DNA from 2 places in the Streptomyces sp. NPDC048643 genome. Region 1 is predicted to be linked to the other one. Evidence: predicted binding sites of a transcription regulator. Region 1 holds the regulator's gene; the other holds the start of a gene.
The links. Region 1 encodes HrcA, which represses chaperone genes, less so after heat shock. Its sites were predicted from a motif close to TTNGCACTCNGNNNNNCNGAGTGCNAA; they were not measured.
Positions count from the first base shown of each region.

Region 1 (8,198 bases):
CATCGAGTGCGGCAGCTCGTGGATCTCGACGTACAGGTCGCCGGCGGGGCCGCCGCCGGGGCCGACCTCGCCCTCGCCCGCGAGCTGGATCCGGGTGCCGTTGTCCACACCGGCCGGGATCTTGACGGTGAGGGTGCGGCGGGAGCGGACCCGGCCGTCGCCCGCGCACTCGGGGCACGGGGTCGGGACCACGGTGCCGAAGCCCTGGCACTGCGGACACGGCCGCGAGGTCATGACCTGGCCGAGGAAGGACCGCGTCACCTGGGACACCTCGCCGCGGCCGCGGCACATGTCACAGGTCTGCGCGGAGGTCCCGGGTGCGGCACCCTCGCCGTTACAGGTCGCGCAGACGACGGCGGTGTCGACCTGGATGTCCTTCGTGGTGCCGAAGGCCGCCTCGTCCAGCTCGATCTCCAGCCGGATCATGGCGTCCTGGCCGCGGCGGGTGCGCGAGCGCGGTCCGCGCTGCGACGCCGTGCCGAAGAAGGCGTCCATGATGTCCGAGAAGTTCCCGAAGCCGCCCGCGCCGAAGCCGCCGGCGCCTCCGCCCTGCTGGGACAGGGGGTCACCGCCGAGGTCGTAGACCTGCTTCTTCTGCGGGTCCGACAACACCTCGTAGGCGGCGTTGATCTCCTTGAAGCGCTCCTGCGTCTTCGGATCGGGATTGACGTCCGGATGCAGCTCGCGCGCGAGCCTCCGGAACGCCTTCTTGATCTCGTCCTGGGACGCGTCGCGGCGCACGCCGAGTACGGCGTAGTAGTCCGTGGCCACTTACGACTCCGCCAGGATCTGTCCGACGTACCGTGCCACCGCTCGTACCGCTCCCATCGTTCCCGGGTAATCCATGCGGGTCGGGCCGACCACGCCGAGTTTGGCTACTGCCTCGCCGCCCGAACCGTAGCCGACCGAGACCACGGACGTGGAGTTGAGTCCCTCATACGCGTTCTCATGACCGATTCGCACGGTCATGCTCGAATCCCCGGCCTCTCCAAGCAACTTGAGGAGCACGACCTGCTCCTCCAGCGCTTCGAGCACCGGACGGATGGTGAGAGGGAAGTCATGTCCGAAACGGGTGAGATTGGCGGTCCCGCCGATCATCAGCCGCTCCTCGGTCTCCTCGACGAGTGTCTCCAGCAGGGTGGAGAGCACAGTCGAGACCGTACCCCGGTCCTCCGCCTCGAAGGCATCCGGGAGGTCCTGCACGAGCTGCGGGACGTCCGCGAACGGGCGGCCCGCGATCCGGCTGTTGAGCCGGGCCCGCAGATCGGCGAGAGAAGTCTCACCGAACGGCACGAGGCAGTTGATCATGCGTTGCTCGACCCGGCCGGTGTCCGTGATCAGCACGAGCATCACGCGCGCCGGGGCGAGCGAGAGCAGTTCCACGTGCCGCACGGTCGAGCGGGTCAGCGAGGGGTACTGCACGACGGCGACCTGCCGGGTGAGCTGCGCGAGCAGCCGCACCGTCCGGCCGACGACGTCGTCGAGGTCGACGGCACCGTCCAGGAAGTTCTGGATGGCGCGCCGCTCGGGCGCGGTCATCGGCTTGACGCCCGCGAGCTTGTCGACGAAGAGCCGGTATCCCTTGTCCGTGGGGATACGTCCGGCACTGGTGTGCGGCTGGGCGATGTAGCCCTCGTCCTCCAGGACCGCCATGTCGTTGCGGACGGTCGCCGGCGAGACGCCGAGCCGGTGCCGCTCCGTGAGCGCCTTGGAACCGACCGGCTCCTCGGTGCCCACATAGTCCTGGACGATGGCGCGGAGCACCTCGAGCCTGCGTTCACTGAGCATCGCGCACACCTCCAGAAGTCGACTCCGTGGTCTTCGTGGCCTTCGTGGCTTTTCGCCTGGCACTCAGCGCGCCCGAGTGCCAGCGTTCCCCGGGTCAGTGTACGGCGGTGAGGCACGGCCCCGGCAAGGGCGGGCCTGCGATGTCGTGCGCGACACCCGGTCACCGCTAGCGTCGCCGTATGAGGCTGACTTGGGAAGAGCTGGGGTGGGAACGGGTGGCGCCCCGGATCGGCCGGCGGCGGCTTCCGGACTGGGACTGCACCGTGGGGCTCGTCGTCGGCGAGGACGCGGCGCTGATGATCGACGCGGGGTCGGGTGTCGCGGAGGGCGCGGCGCTGCGCGCGGACGCGGAGCGGCTGCTCGGCCCGGGGCGGCACGTGACGCACCTCGCACTCACCCACCCGCATTTCGACCATGTCTTCGGCGCCGCGGCGTTCACGGGCACCGGGATCTTCGTCGCGGACGGCTCGTCCGGGGTGTACGAGCACGGTCGCGAGGAACTGCGCGCGGACGCCGTGCGCAACGGGCTGGACCCCCGGGCGGCACAGGAGGCGGCCGACGCCCTCGTACGCCCCCAGCACGCCGTCCGGGGCACCCGGGACCTGGAACTCGGCGGCGGCGTCGAGGCGCGGCTCGTGCGGACGGGTGAGGGACACACCGCCCACGACCTCGTGGTCGTCGTGCCGGGCGACCCGGCGGTGGTGTTCTGCGGCGACCTGGTCGAGGAGTCCGGCGAGCCGCAGGCGGGCCCCGACGCCGTCCCGTCCCGCTGGCCCGGGGCGCTCGACCGGCTGCTCGCGCTCGGCGGGCGGGACGCTGTGTACGTGCCCGGCCACGGAGCGCTGGTGGACGCCGCGTTCGTCCGCTCGCAGCGGGACGAGCTGGCCGCGCGTTTCGGCGTGTCGCGGTGAGCCCCGGCGCGCTTCTCCTATCGTCATGCGAATGCGCCAGTACTCTCCGGACCTGACCCCGCCGTGGAAGAAGCCCAAGCCCGTCCCCGAGGTCCCGGCGGACCCGGGTCTGGTGGTCGAGGAGCCCGGCACCGGTTTCTGCGGCGCGGTGATCGGCTGCGAGGCGGGCACGGTGACCCTGGAGGACCGCTTCGGCAAGCACCGGGTGTTCCCCATGGAGCCGCGCGGCTTCCTGCTGGAGGGCAGGGTGGTGACGCTGGTCCGCCCGACGTCCTCGGCACCCGTACGTCCCAGCCGTACCGCGTCCGGCTCCGTGGCCGTGCCCGGCGCCCGCGCCCGCGTCGCGCGGGCCGGCCGCATCTACGTGGAGGGCCGCCACGACGCCGAACTGGTCGAGCGGGTCTGGGGCGACGACCTGCGTGTCGAGGGCGTCGTCGTGGAGTACCTGGAGGGCGTCGACGACCTTCCCGCGATCGTCGAGGAGTTCGCGCCGGGCCCGGACGCCCGGCTCGGCGTGCTCGTCGACCACCTGGTGCCCGGCTCGAAGGAGTCCCGGATCGCCGCGGCGGTGACGAGCGAGCACGCCCTGGTACTCGGCCACCCCTACATCGACATCTGGGAGGCCGTGAAGCCGTCCTCCGTGGGCATCCCGGGCTGGCCCCGGGTGCCGCGCGGCGAGGACTGGAAGACGGGCGTGTGCCGGGCCCTGGGCTGGCCGGAGAACACCGGCGCGGCCTGGCAGCACATCCTGTCCCGGGTGCACTCCTACAAGGACCTCCAGCCCGAACTCCTGGGCCGGGTCGAGGAGCTGATCGACTTCGTCACGGCGCCGGAGTAGCCGGGAACGCGGCCGGGCCGGTCGGCCCGGCCGCTCGTCCGGTGGCGTCCGGGGCTGCGGTGGCTTGCGGCGTCGTCCGGTCAGTCGACCAGGTCCCGGACGACCGCGTCCGCGAGGAGGCGTCCGCGCAGGGTGAGGACGGCGCGGCCGTCGTCGTACGGGCCCGGTTCGAGGAGGCCCTCGGACAGGGCGCGACGGGAGGCCGTGAGGCCGTCGGGACGGAGCAGCGAGAGCGGGCAGCCCTCGCGCAGCCGCAGTTCGAGCAGGATGCGCTCGACGCGGCGGTCCTCGCCGGAGAGGAGTTCGCGCCCGGCGCCCGGGGAGCGGCCGGAGGCCAGCGCCGCCGCGTAGGCCCCGGGGTGCTTCACGTTCCACCAGCGGACGCCGCCGACGTGGCTGTGGGCGCCGGGGCCCGCGCCCCACCAGTCGGCGCCGCGCCAGTACAGCTCGTTGTGCAGACAGCGGGCCGCCTCGGAGGTGGCCCAGTTCGACACCTCGTACCAGTCGAAGCCCGCCTTGGCCATCACCTCGTCGGCGATGAGGTACCGGTCGGCGTGGACGTCGTCGTCGGTCATCGGGACCTCGCCGCGGCGGATGCGGCGGGCGAGCTGGGTGCCCTCCTCGACGATGAGCGCGTAGGCCGAGACGTGGTCGGGGCCGGCGCCGAGGGCCGCTTCGAGGGAGGCCCGCCAGTCGTCGTCCGACTCCCCCGGGGTGCCGTAGATCAGGTCGAGGTTCACATGCTCGAAGCCGGCCGCGCGGGCCTCCGCGACGCAGGCCTCGGGGCGGCCGGGGGTGTGGGTGCGGTCCAGCACCTTCAGCACGTGCTGCCGGGCGCTCTGCATACCGAAGGAGACACGGTTGAAGCCGCCGGCGCGGAGCGTCGCGAGGTACTCCGGGTCGACCGACTCCGGGTTCGCCTCCGTGGTGATCTCCGCGTCGTCCGCGAGACCGAACTCGTCACGGATCGCCCCCAGCATCCGGACGAGGTCGTCGGCGGCCAGCAGGGTGGGCGTGCCGCCCCCGACGAAGACGGTGCGGACGGGACGGGGGTCGTCGCCGAGGACCTTGCGGGCGAGGCGGACCTCGTCGGTCAGGGTGTCCGCGTAGTTGTCGCGGGAGGCGAGCACGCCTCCGGTGCCCCGCAGCTCGGTCGCCGTGTAGGTGTTGAAGTCGCAGTACCCGCAGCGGGTCGCGCAGTACGGAACGTGGAGGTAGAACCCGAGGGGCCGCTCGGCCGCCCCGGCCAGGGCGTGCGCGGGCAGCGCCCCGTCGTCGGGGACGGGCTCGCCGTCGGGGAGTGCGGAAGGCATGCGTTCCATTGTCCAGCACGGGCGGAGTGAACGGTCCCGGCCTGTGGACGGGCCGCGCGCTCCTGGTCGCGCGGCCGTCGACGGGGCGTGGACCGGGGACTACTCGGCCTGGAGCACCAGCAGGGCCATGTCGTCCTCCGGCGGGCGGCTCCCGAACTCGTGGACGAGTCCGCGGATGCGTTCCGCGATCAGCTCGGCGTTCAGGCCCGTACACCCCGTGAGGGCGTGCGCGAGCCCGTCGTCGTCGTCGAACTGCCGGGTCCCCTCACGCCGCTCCGTCACGCCGTCGGTCACGCACAGCAGGGTGTCGCCGGGGTGCAGGTCGAAGGACTCGGAGGTGTAGCCGGGGTCCTCGAAGACGCCGAGCAGGGTCTGCGGCCGGGCCACCTCCCGTACGTCGCCGTCGGGGGCCAGCAGCAGCGGCAGCGGGTGTCCGGCCGAGGCGAGGGTGCAGCGTACGCCGCCCTCGAAGGGGACCAGTTCGCCGTAGAGCATGGACAGGAAGCGGGTCTGCGGGCCGAGGTCGGTGCCGAGTCCGGGCCCGCCGGCCGCCACGAGCGCGCGGGCCGCCGCGTCGGCGGCCTCGGTGGCGTCGTCGAGGAGGAGCTGGTTGAGGCGGTCGAGGACGTCCGCCACGTCGTAGCGCTCGCGGGCCAGCAGCCGCAGCCAGGGCCGGGCGAGGCCGATCACGACGGCGGCCTCGGGGCCCTTGCCCTGGACGTCGCCGACGGCGAAGCACCAGCGGCCGTCCCCGGCCGGGAACACGTCGTAGAAGTCGCCGCTGGGGCCGCCCTTGTCGAGCGGCTCGTAGACGAGGGCGCTGCGCACGCCCGGGATCTCGGCGACCGCGCCGGGCAGCAGCCCGCGTTGCAGGACCCGGCTGATGGTGGCCTGGCGCGCGTACTGGCGGGCCGCGCCGATGGCGAGCGCGATCCGGCGGCTCAGGTCCTCGACGAGCCCGGTGACCTCGTCGGCGAAACCGGCGGGTCCGGCCCGTCCGATGACGAGCGTGCCCAGCGGACGGCCGCCCGCGATCAGCCGGTACGCCAGGGCCGCGCCGCTCGCTCCGCGCGGGCCCAGCGCCTCGCCGGGCCAGGGCACGGGGACGGCGCGGGACCGGACCGCGTCGGGCAGCCGCGGCGGGTCCTTCTCCAGGGCGTCGCGCAGGTCCTCGATGAGGTTCTCGCTGCCGTGCCAGACGCGGGCCAGCCGGGGTCCGAGGGCGAGCCCGAGTCCGCCCGCCCGGTCGGTGGCCTCGTCCTCCAGCCACACCGCGCACCAGTCGGCGAGCCGCGGGACGAGGAGCTGTCCGGCGAGCGCGGCGACGAGGTCCTCGTCGAGCTGCCCGGCCAGCAGGTCGGAGGCCTCGGCGAGGAAGGAGAGGGCCCCGCGGTCGAGCCAGTCCCGCCCCTCGGAGGGGTTCCGCGCGCCGCCGGTGGCGGATGCCCCGTGGGCGGTGCCGCCCGGGACGGACGCTCCGGGCGCCCCCGTGACGGGCGCCGCGAACACGGACGCGGTCGAGGTGGGGCCGGCCGGGCCCCGTCGACCGGGGCCGCGTGTGCCGGCGAGGGGGTTCCCGGAGGCGCCACCGGCCGGCGACGCCTCCGTGCCGGGTGTCCCTCCGGTACCCGCGACGCCGTCCGTCCCCGTGTGGCCGCTCCTCCCGGCGAGGCCGTTCCCCGCCGCGGACGCGTCCGCCGAGGACCGGGCGTCTGCCGCGAACGCGTCGGCGCCGGGCAGCGCGTCGGCGCCCCCGTCGAGCAGCAGGCGCGCCCACACCGTCTTGACGCCCGGGCGGTAGGTGATCCCCCAGGCCTCGGAGAGGGCGGAGACGAGTCGAAGGCCCCGCCCGTACTCCGGTGTCCCGTAGGGGCGTTCGGGGCTGTCGTCGCGTATCGCGCGGGCGGGGTGGTGATCGGTGACCTCGACGACCAGCGGGCCGGGCGGGCCGTCGGGCGCGTGCTCCAGGCGGCACAGCAGCTCGACGTCGGTGCCCGCGTGGACGACGGCGTTGGTGACGAGTTCGCTCACCACCACGGCGGCGTCGCCGGTGAGGCGGTCGTCGATGATCTCGGCGCCGGGCAGGGCCAGTTCGGCCCAGCCCACGAGCGTGTCGCGGAGGTAGCGACGGGCGGCTCCAGGGGCGAGCGGAGTGCCCGGCAGGGTCGTACGGGCCACGGTGTCCTGGCCGGCTCGGTGGTGCGCGGGCGCACCCGGAGCGCACGCCATGGACTCGCGTTGCGTCGGAATGGCCCCCACGGTGCGGCTCCCTGAGCAGTTCGGACGAATACACCTCAGCCGGTGCGGACAGGGTGACAGACTGACCGCGCCCATAAGCGTCGAGTCACCGAAGTGGGCCGTCATGAGTGAGAACAGTGGTATGCATGTGCTCGAAGACGGACAGATTCGAGCATCGGACCTGCGTCCCCTGCTCGCCGCGATGACCGCGGCGCGGGACGGCGACTTCAGCAAGGTGCCGGAGACGGCACACGGTCTGGTCGCCGAGCTGAACGCGACGTTCAACCAGATCATGGACCGCAGTTCGCACTTCAACTCCGAGGTGCAGCGCGTCCGCAGGGAGCTGATCCGCCACGGACGGCTCGACGAGCGGCTCGCGGCCAGCCCCGGCGGCGGCAAGTGGACGACGCGCGTGGACGACGTGAACCAGCTGCTCGACGCGCTGGTGGCGCCCGCGGCGAACGCGACCCGCGTGCTCGACGCGGTGGCCGGCGGCGATCTGACCCAACGCGTCGACCTGCACGACGGCAACCGTCAACTGCGCGGCGACCTGCGCCGGCTGGGGCGCGCCGTGAACAAGATGGTCGACCAGCTCTCCCTGTTCACCGGCGAGGTCACCCGGGTCGCCCGCGAGGTCGGCACCGAGGGGCGGCTCGGCGGCCGCGCCAAGGCGACCGGCCTGTCCGGGAGTTGGCGGGACGTGACCGAGGCGGTCAACACGATGGCGTCGCGGCTGACGGCCCAGGTGCGGGACATCGCCCTGGTGACCACGGCGGTGGCGCGCGGCGACCTGACCCGTACGGTGACGGTCGAGGCGACCGGTGAGCTGCTGGAACTGAAGCTCACCGTGAACACGATGGTCGACCAGCTCTCCGCCTTCGCCGACGAGGTCACCCGGGTGGCCCGCGAGGTCGGTACCGAGGGGCGGCTCGGCGGCCGGGCGCAGGTGCGGGGGGTGTCGGGGGTCTGGAAGGACCTCACCGACAACGTCAACTTCATGGCGTCCAACCTGACGTCACAGGTTCGAAATATCGCACAGGTCACCACGGCGGTCGCCAACGGTGACCTCAGTCAGAAGATCACGGTCGACGCGCAGGGCGAGATCCTCGA
Region 1 is NZ_JBEZHO010000012.1:154,405-162,602, forward strand. Features, by position in the region: gene dnaJ (molecular chaperone DnaJ) at 1-771, opposite strand, end outside; gene hrcA (heat-inducible transcriptional repressor HrcA) at 772-1,788, opposite strand; gene AB0C62_RS15080 (MBL fold metallo-hydrolase) at 1,968-2,699, shown strand; gene AB0C62_RS15085 (DUF3097 domain-containing protein) at 2,731-3,537, shown strand; gene hemW (radical SAM family heme chaperone HemW) at 3,618-4,850, opposite strand; gene AB0C62_RS15095 (SpoIIE family protein phosphatase) at 4,950-7,109, opposite strand; gene AB0C62_RS15100 (HAMP domain-containing protein) at 7,213-8,198, shown strand, end outside.

Region 2 (8,198 bases), on a different contig from region 1:
TAGCCGCGGGCGCCGGCGGCGACGGCGAGTGCCACGCCGTCCAGGTCCTCGGCGACGGTGAGCATGATGATGCGCGCACCGGGGTCGGCGGACAGCAGCCGCCGGACCGTCTCGACGCCGCCCAGTCCGGGCATGCGTACGTCCATCAGAATCAGGTCCGAGCGGTCGGCACCCCAGCGGCGGAGGACTTCCTCGCCGTTGGCCGCCGTGGTCACGCGCTCGACACCGGGCACGGTCGCGACCGCGCGGCGGAGCGCCTCTCGGGCAAGCGGGGAGTCGTCGCAGACGAGGACGGATGTCATGGCCGCCCTCCGCAGCTGATGCGCGTCACCTTGAGCCTCCAGGCTGGTACGAATCGTCACCTGTGCGGTCGACACTCGCCGACGGATAGGACCGTCTGCCCGAGCGCTTGTTCCTTCGACCGCCTCCGTCCATCTCAACGATGGTCACCCGAAAGAGTTACGGGGCAGTCGGCCGTCATCGGCACTGTACGTGAGGGCGCGGACACGGTGCAGACATGCGCGCCGACCCTCAACGTTTCATCACAACCTATGCCCCATTTAGCCTGTTTTCTTCCCCTTTGCTGGTGTCTGCGGCTAGATTCGCAATGAGTCATATTTTCATCTCCTTAGATCGTAGATGTACGGTCGGTGGGCACAGAGCAGCCCAGAACGGCAACAAGGGGACACGCAATGGCAGATTTCTCCCGCCTTCCCGGTCCGAACGCGGACCTCTGGGACTGGCAGCTCCTCGCGGCCTGCCGCGGGGTCGACAGCTCGCTCTTCTTCCACCCGGAGGGCGAGCGTGGTGCGGCACGGAGCGCTCGTGAGAACTCGGCCAAAGAGGTCTGCATGAGATGCCCGGTACGTGCAGAGTGCGCGGCGCACGCGCTGGCGGTGCGCGAACCGTACGGGGTGTGGGGCGGACTGACCGAGGACGAGCGCGAAGAGCTCATGGGACGGGCCCGCAACCGGCTGGTCACGGCATCGGCCACCGGCGGCGGCAGCGGCCCCGCTTCGAACACTTGAAGGAACGTTTCTGCATGACGGGTGCCCCTGAGAGCACCCGTGTGGGTTCCTAGCGGGCGGCCGCCCGCGCGAGCCGGTCCAGCGTCGCGGCCACCGCCGGCACCTCGGCCAGGTCGGGGAGCGTGAGGGCCACGATCTCCCGCCGTACCGCGGGCTCCACCGTCACCGTGCGTGCGCCCTTCGGGCGTACGGACTCGATCGCGAGTTCGGGGAGGACGGCGACACCCAGTCCTGCGGCCACCAGCCCGACCACGGCCGGATAGTCGTCCGTGGCGAAGTCGATGCGGGGCTCGAACCCGGCGCCGCGGCACACCTCGACGAGCCGGCCCCGGCAGCGCGGGCACCCCGCGATCCACGACTCGGCGGCGAACTCCCCGATGGAGACGGACCCCGCGCGGGCGAGCCGGTGCCGCTCGGGCACCAGCCCGACCAGACGGTCCGTCAGCAGCGGTCGTACGACGAGGTCGTCCCACTCCTCGACGCCCGGTGCGCCCTCGTACCGGAACGCGAGCGCGATGTCGCAGTCGCCCGCCCGGAGCTTCTCGACGGACTCGGGCGGTTCGGCCTCCTCCAGGGAGACACGGGTGCCGGGGTGCGCGGCGCGCAGGGCGGCGAGGGCGGTGGGGACCAAGGTGGAGCTGCCGCTGGGGAACGAGACGAGCCGGACGCGGCCCGCCCGCAGTCCGGCGATGGCGGCGACCTCCTCCTCGGCGGCGGTGAGGCCGGCCAGGATGCTCGCCGCGTGGCGGACCAGCGCCTCACCCGCCTGGGTGAGGCGCATCTCGCGGCCCGTGCGGATGAGCAGCGGGGTGCCGACCGACGCCTCCAGCGCCTTCATCTGCTGGCTGACGGCGGGCTGGGTGCAGCCCAGCTCGCGGCCGGCCGCCGAGAAGGAACCGGTGGTGGCGACGGCGCGCAGGACGCGGAGATGACGGGCCTCGATCACTTCTTGAGCATAAGTGAGGCTTGGACACCGCGCCGAATACTGCGTCGACGCTTTGGAAGGGATCACTTAGCGTGGTGCCATGAAGCTTCTGTCGCTGAATGTGGGCCGGGCGCGGGCCGTCGACTACACGGACCACCCGGACGGCGTGACCGGGATCGACAAGCGGCCGGTCGAGGGGAGCGTGCGCGTGGCGGCTCCCGGTCCGAAGGGGGTCGCCACGAGCGGGCTCGCCGGGGACACCGTGTGCGACCTGCGCCATCACGGCGGCGACGACCAGGCGGTGTACGCGGTCGCGCGCGAGGACCTCGACGCCTGGGAGCGCGAACTGGGCCGCACCCTGCCCAACGGCGCGTTCGGCGAGAACCTCACGACGCAGGGGCTCGACGTGTCCGGCGCGCTGATCGGCGAGCGCTGGCAGATCGGCTCCGAGGTGGTCCTCGAGATCACGAGCGGCCGCATCCCGTGCCGCACCTTCCAGGAGCACCTGGGTGAGAAGGGGTGGGTCAAGCGGTTCACGCTGCGGGGCGCGCCCGGCGCGTACCTGCGGGTGATCGTGCCCGGCGAGATCCGTGCCGGGGACGCGGTCCGGATCGTCCACCGGCCCGCCCACGAGGTGACCGTCGCCGTCCAGTTCCGCGCGGTCACGACCCAACGGGACCTGCTTCCGGGCCTGTTGGCGGCCGGTGAGGCACTGCACCCGGAGGCGCGGGCGGCCGCGGAGAAGTACGTGGCCCAGTACGGCGGATGAGGCGTGCTCCGGGCCCGAGGGACCGGGGTGGGAGAAGTCGGCGGGCGCGGCCGGGCGTTGGGCGGCACCGGGCGCGGGGCTCCTGAGCAGGTCACTAACCTTGCGCCATGACAACGGCTCTGATTACGGGATCGACCGCGGGAATCGGTGCCGCCTTCGCGCGGCGGCTGGCGGCGGACGGGCACAACCTCGTGCTGGTGGCGCGGGACACGAAGCGGCTGCACGAGCAGGCGACCGAGCTGCACGACCGGCACGGCATCGAGGCGGAGGTGCTGACGGCCGACCTGGCGACGGACCAGGGCATCGAGGCGGTCGCCGCCCGCCTCTCGGACCGCAGGAGCCCGGTCGACCTGCTGGTCAACAACGCGGGCTTCGGCAACAAGGGCCACTACCTCGACGTGTCGATGGCGGACGAGCTGACGATGCTCAAGGTGCACTGCGAGGCGGTGCTGCGGCTGACGTCGGCGGCGGCCGAGGCCATGCGCGAGCGCGGCCGGGGCGGCATCGTCAACGTCGCGTCGGTGGCCGCGTTCGTGCCGCGGGGGACGTACGGCGCGTCGAAGGCGTGGGTCGTGCAGTTCACCCAGGGCGCGGCGAAGGATCTCGCGGGCAGCGGCGTACGGCTGATGGCGCTGGCCCCCGGGTTCGTGCGGACCGAGTTCCACGAGCGGGCCGGGATGGGCACGGACAACATCCCGAACTGGATGTGGCTCGACGCGGACAAGCTGGTCGCGGCGGCGCTCGCGGACCTGGCGCGCGGCCGGACGCTGTCCATCCCCGACGCCCGGTACAAGGTGCTGATGGGGGTGGTGAAGGTGACACCGCGCGCGCTGCTGGGCGGGATCACGTCGAAGACGGGGCGCAAGTACGGCCCCCAGTGAGGGGATGACGACGTGAGTCGGGCTTCGTTACGCGAGAAGGTCCCCGTTCCGTAGGGAACGGGGACCTTTTCACGTGCTCACGCCGCGGCGGGCGTGCCCGTGCTCACGACGCGGTGCGTCAGTGGGAGTGACCGTGGCCGTGACCGTGACCGGCGTCGCCCTCGTCGTCGGCCGGCTTCTCGACGACCAGGGTCTCGGTCGTGAGGAGCAGGGAGGCGATGGACGCGGCGTTCTCCAGGGCGGAGCGGGTGACCTTGACCGGGTCGATGACGCCGGCCTTGACCAGGTCGCCGTACTCGCCGGTGGCGGCGTTGAAGCCCTGGCCCTTGTCGAGCTCGGCGACCTTGGAGGTGATGACGTAACCCTCCAGGCCGGCGTTCTCGGCGATCCAGCGCAGCGGCTCGACGGCGGCCTTGCGGACGACCGCGACACCCGTGGCCTCGTCGCCGGTCTTGCCGAGGTTGCCCTCGAGGACCTTGACGGCGTGGACGAGCGCGGAGCCACCACCGGAGACGATGCCCTCCTCGACCGCGGCGCGGGTCGCGGAGATGGCGTCCTCCAGACGGTGCTTCTTCTCCTTGAGCTCCACCTCGGTGGCGGCGCCGACCTTGATCACGCACACGCCGCCGGCGAGCTTCGCGAGGCGCTCCTGGAGCTTCTCGCGGTCCCAGTCGGAGTCCGTGTTCTCGATCTCGGCCTTGATCTGGTTGACGCGGCCGGCGACCTCGTCCGAGCTGCCGCCACCGTCGACGATGGTGGTGTCGTCCTTGGTGACGGTCACGCGGCGGGCGGTGCCGAGCACGTCCAGGCCGACCTGGTCGAGCTTGAGGCCGACCTCCTCGGCGATGACCTGACCACCGGTGAGGGTGGCGATGTCGCCGAGCATGGCCTTGCGGCGGTCACCGAAGCCGGGGGCCTTCACGGCGACGGCGTTGAACGTGCCGCGGATCTTGTTCACGACCAGGGTCGACAGGGCCTCGCCCTCGACGTCCTCGGCGATGATCAGCAGCGGCCGCGAGGCGTTCGCCTGGATGACCTTCTCCAGCAGCGGCAGCAGGTCCTGGATGGAGCTGATCTTGCCCTGGTGGATGAGGATGTACGGGTCGTCGAGGACGGCCTCCATACGCTCCTGGTCGGACACCATGTAGGGCGAGAGGTAGCCCTTGTCGAAGGCCATGCCCTCGGTGAAGTCCAGCTCCAGACCGAAGGTGTTGGACTCCTCGACGGTGATGACACCGTCCTTGCCGACCTTGTCCATCGCCTCGGCGATGAGCTCGCCGACCTGCGGGTCCTGGGCGGACAGACCGGCGACGGCCGCGATGTCGGACTTCTCGTCGATGGGGCGCGCGGTGGCGAGGAGCTCGTCGGAGACCGCCTTGACGGCCGCGTCGATGCCCTTCTTCAGCAGCGCCGGGGAGGCACCCGCGGCGACGTTCTTGAGGCCCTCGCGCACGAGCGCCTGGGCGAGCACGGTGGCGGTGGTCGTACCGTCACCCGCGATGTCGTTGGTCTTGGTCGCCACCTCCTTCACCAGCTGGGCACCGAGGTTCTCGTACGGGTCCTCGACCTCGACCTCACGGGCGATGGTCACGCCGTCGTTGGTGATGGTGGGAGCGCCGAACTTCTTGTCGATGACGACGTTGCGGCCCTTGGGGCCGATCGTCACCTTCACCGTGTCGGCAAGCTTGTTGACGCCGCGCTCGAGGGCGCGACGGGCGTCCTCGTCGAACTTCAGGATCTTCGCCATGGGAGCGGTTCAGCCCTCTCGGAAAACTTGGGAGAAACGAACGGCGCCCCCAGCGCCCGGTGCATCAGAAGTAGCGGGGGCCAGGGGCGCAGTTCACTGCAATGCTGGGTGTCAGGTGGTCCGGGGGAAGCCCCCGGACGCCCTTGCCCGGTGAATTACTTCTCGATGATCGCGAGCACGTCGCGAGCCGAGAGGACGAGGTACTCCTCGCCGTTGTACTTCACCTCGGTGCCGCCGTACTTGCTGTAGAGCACGACGTCGCCGACGGTGACGTCGAGCGGAAGACGGTTACCGTCCTCGAAGCGGCCCGGGCCCACGGCAAGGACGACGCCCTCCTGGGGCTTCTCCTTCGCGGTGTCCGGGATGACCAGGCCAGAGGCCGTGGTCTGCTCGGCGTCGAGCGGCTGGACCACAATGCGGTCCTCGAGCGGCTTGATGGCAACCTTGGAGCTGGCGGTCGTCACGATCCGACCTCCCCCTTCGGAGATCTCACGGGGTTAACTGTCTGAGGTGGCGACCGGGTCGATCCGTCGTCGCGGGTGCCGGATCTACCCTTCGCCATTGGCACTCTCCAGGGGGGAGTGCCAGGCCTGACACTATGACTGCGATTAGCACTCGGTCAAGCGGAGTGCCAAAGCAGACGGCGTGGCGCGGCCCGGACGGCCCCTCAGGACGTGCGGGCGAGCCCCTGTGGAGGTACGCCTCCAGCTCTAGAGGTAGTTCTCCAGCCGTGCGGGCGTTAAGCCCTCCGCCTGGATACGCCGGAGCAGCCGGACCGTGGAGTCCGCGAGGTCGCGTTCCTCGAAGCCGGAGAGGATGTCGCCCGGCCGGAGGCGGTGCGTGCCGGGGGCCCTGCCGAGGACGACCGCGCTGACCCCGCAGTCGCCGGCGGCCCGCAGCGTGGTGGCGTCGTACCGGCCGTAGGGGGGCCGCAGCAGCCGGGGCCGGATGCCGAACCGCTGCCGGAGCTTGTCCTGCTGCCCGCAGATCTCGGCACGCTGGCCCGCGTAGGGAAGGCCGCGCAGGGAGGCGTGGTCGAGGGTGTGGTTCTGGACGGTGGCGCCGACCTCGCGCAGCCGGGCGAAGTGGGCGTACCCCGGCCCGACGACACTGTCCGTGAGGAACACGCTGACGGGCAGCCGCAGTTCACGGACCATGTCGACGAACCGCGGATCGCGTTCGGCTCCGTCGTCGAACGTCAGGAAGACGACCTTGTCGCGGGTGCGGACGTGGTCCACGACGGGCGGCAGGCCCGGGGCCGCGGTGCGCGCGGTGGTCCGGGCGGGCGCACGGGGCGCCGGGGCGAGCGGGGCGGCCAGGCCCCAGCGGCGGTACGCCGTCTCCTGCGGGTGCACCCGCTGCGCCGCCTTCTTGCCCAGCCGCTCGATCGGGTCGACGGACTGGGCGCAGCCGGTGAGCAGCAGCGCCGCGAGCAGTCCGGCGACCGGCACCCGCAGCCTCACAGGTAGTCCTCCAGGCGCGCGACCGCGTAGCCCTCGGCCGTGACCCTCTTCAGGAAGCGCCGGACCAGGTCGGGCATGGTCCCCTTCCAGTCCTTGGGGCCGCGGAAGTGGGTGAGGACGATGTCGCCGGGGTGCAGGTCCTGGTCCTCCTCGCGGTACTCCCAGTGGTCGACGAACACCTCCTCGTCCCAGATGGGCGCGTACTTGACCCCGCAGGACTTGGCGGCGCGCAGGGTGTCCTGGTTGTAGTTGCCGTAGGGCGGGCGGAAGAGCGAAGGGCGCTTGCCGAACTGCTTCTTCATCACGTCCTGCATGCCGCAGATCTCGTGCTTCTGCCGCGCGTAGGAGAGCCCGGGCAGGTAGGGGTGGTGCAGCGTGTGGTTGTTGAGCGTGATGCCGCGGTCGCGCATCTTCCGGAAGTACCCGTAGTCGTCCTTGATCAGGTAGTCGCTGAGGAAGACGGTGTACGGGATCTTCAGCTCGCTCATCATGCGCAGGAACTGCGGGTCCTTCTCCTCGCCGTCGTCGATGGTGAGGAAGACGACCCTGTCCTTGGTGGGGACGGTCGTGAAGACGGGCGGCAGCCCCAGTTCCTTCTGGCCGTCGACCTCGAACCCCTTGCGGGCCTCGATGACCGGCTTCCTCGCGGGCGGCGCCGGGGGCATCAGGGGCGCGGTGGGCAGCCCCCAGCGCTTGGCGACGGCGGTGCGGGCGGCCTGCGCCTTGCGGAGCCGGAGGGCGTACGAGTCGAGGGCGCGGGCGGGCCCCGCCTGGAGTCGGCCGGCCTGCTGACCGGCGGCGGGCCGGGCGGCTCCGGAGCCGGAACCCTCGGCGGCGCAGCCGGAGACGAGGACGGCGAGGGCCATCGCGCCGATCCCGCAGCGCACACCAGCCCGATTTGCGCCGCTCTTATAGTTTTGTCGTACGGGTCGCATGGGCCCGGATCCTCGCAGGTCACCTCCCTGACGCGGCCCCGACACCGCGGCCGGAGGCACACCGTCCACCGACTGGCCCACAATGGCCGGGTGAACGACGTCTCCTTCGCCTCCCTGCTCACCTCCGAGGGCCGCGCCCTGCTCGACGAGGTGCACGGCACCGAACCGGCGCAGGAGCTGGCCGTCGCCACCCGGCTGCGCCGCGAGCACCCCGCCGAGCTGGTCTCGGCGGCCCTCGGGCAGGCGCGGCTGCGGCAGCGGGCGGTGGCGAAGTTCGGGGCCGAGGACGCGGGGCGGATGTTCTTCACGCCGAACGGCGTGGAGCAGTCCACCCGCACGAGCGTGGCGGCCCACCGCGCCGAGCGGCTGCGCGCACTGGGCGTCCGCTCCGTCGCCGACCTCTGCTGCGGGATCGGCGGCGACGCGATCGCGCTGGCCCGCGCGGGCATC
Region 2 is NZ_JBEZHO010000021.1:90,071-98,268, forward strand. Features, by position in the region: gene AB0C62_RS21850 (response regulator transcription factor) at 1-302, opposite strand, end outside; gene AB0C62_RS21855 (WhiB family transcriptional regulator) at 693-1,028, shown strand; gene AB0C62_RS21860 (LysR family transcriptional regulator) at 1,078-1,974, opposite strand; gene AB0C62_RS21865 (MOSC domain-containing protein) at 2,054-2,722, shown strand; gene AB0C62_RS21870 (SDR family oxidoreductase) at 2,830-3,603, shown strand; gene groL (chaperonin GroEL) at 3,722-5,350, opposite strand; gene groES (co-chaperone GroES) at 5,506-5,814, opposite strand; gene AB0C62_RS21885 (polysaccharide deacetylase family protein) at 6,061-6,813, opposite strand; gene AB0C62_RS21890 (polysaccharide deacetylase family protein) at 6,810-7,748, opposite strand; gene AB0C62_RS21895 (methyltransferase domain-containing protein) at 7,839-8,198, shown strand, end outside.
Region 2: the regulator HrcA is predicted to act here: its motif matches at 5,959-5,985, upstream of groES (co-chaperone GroES).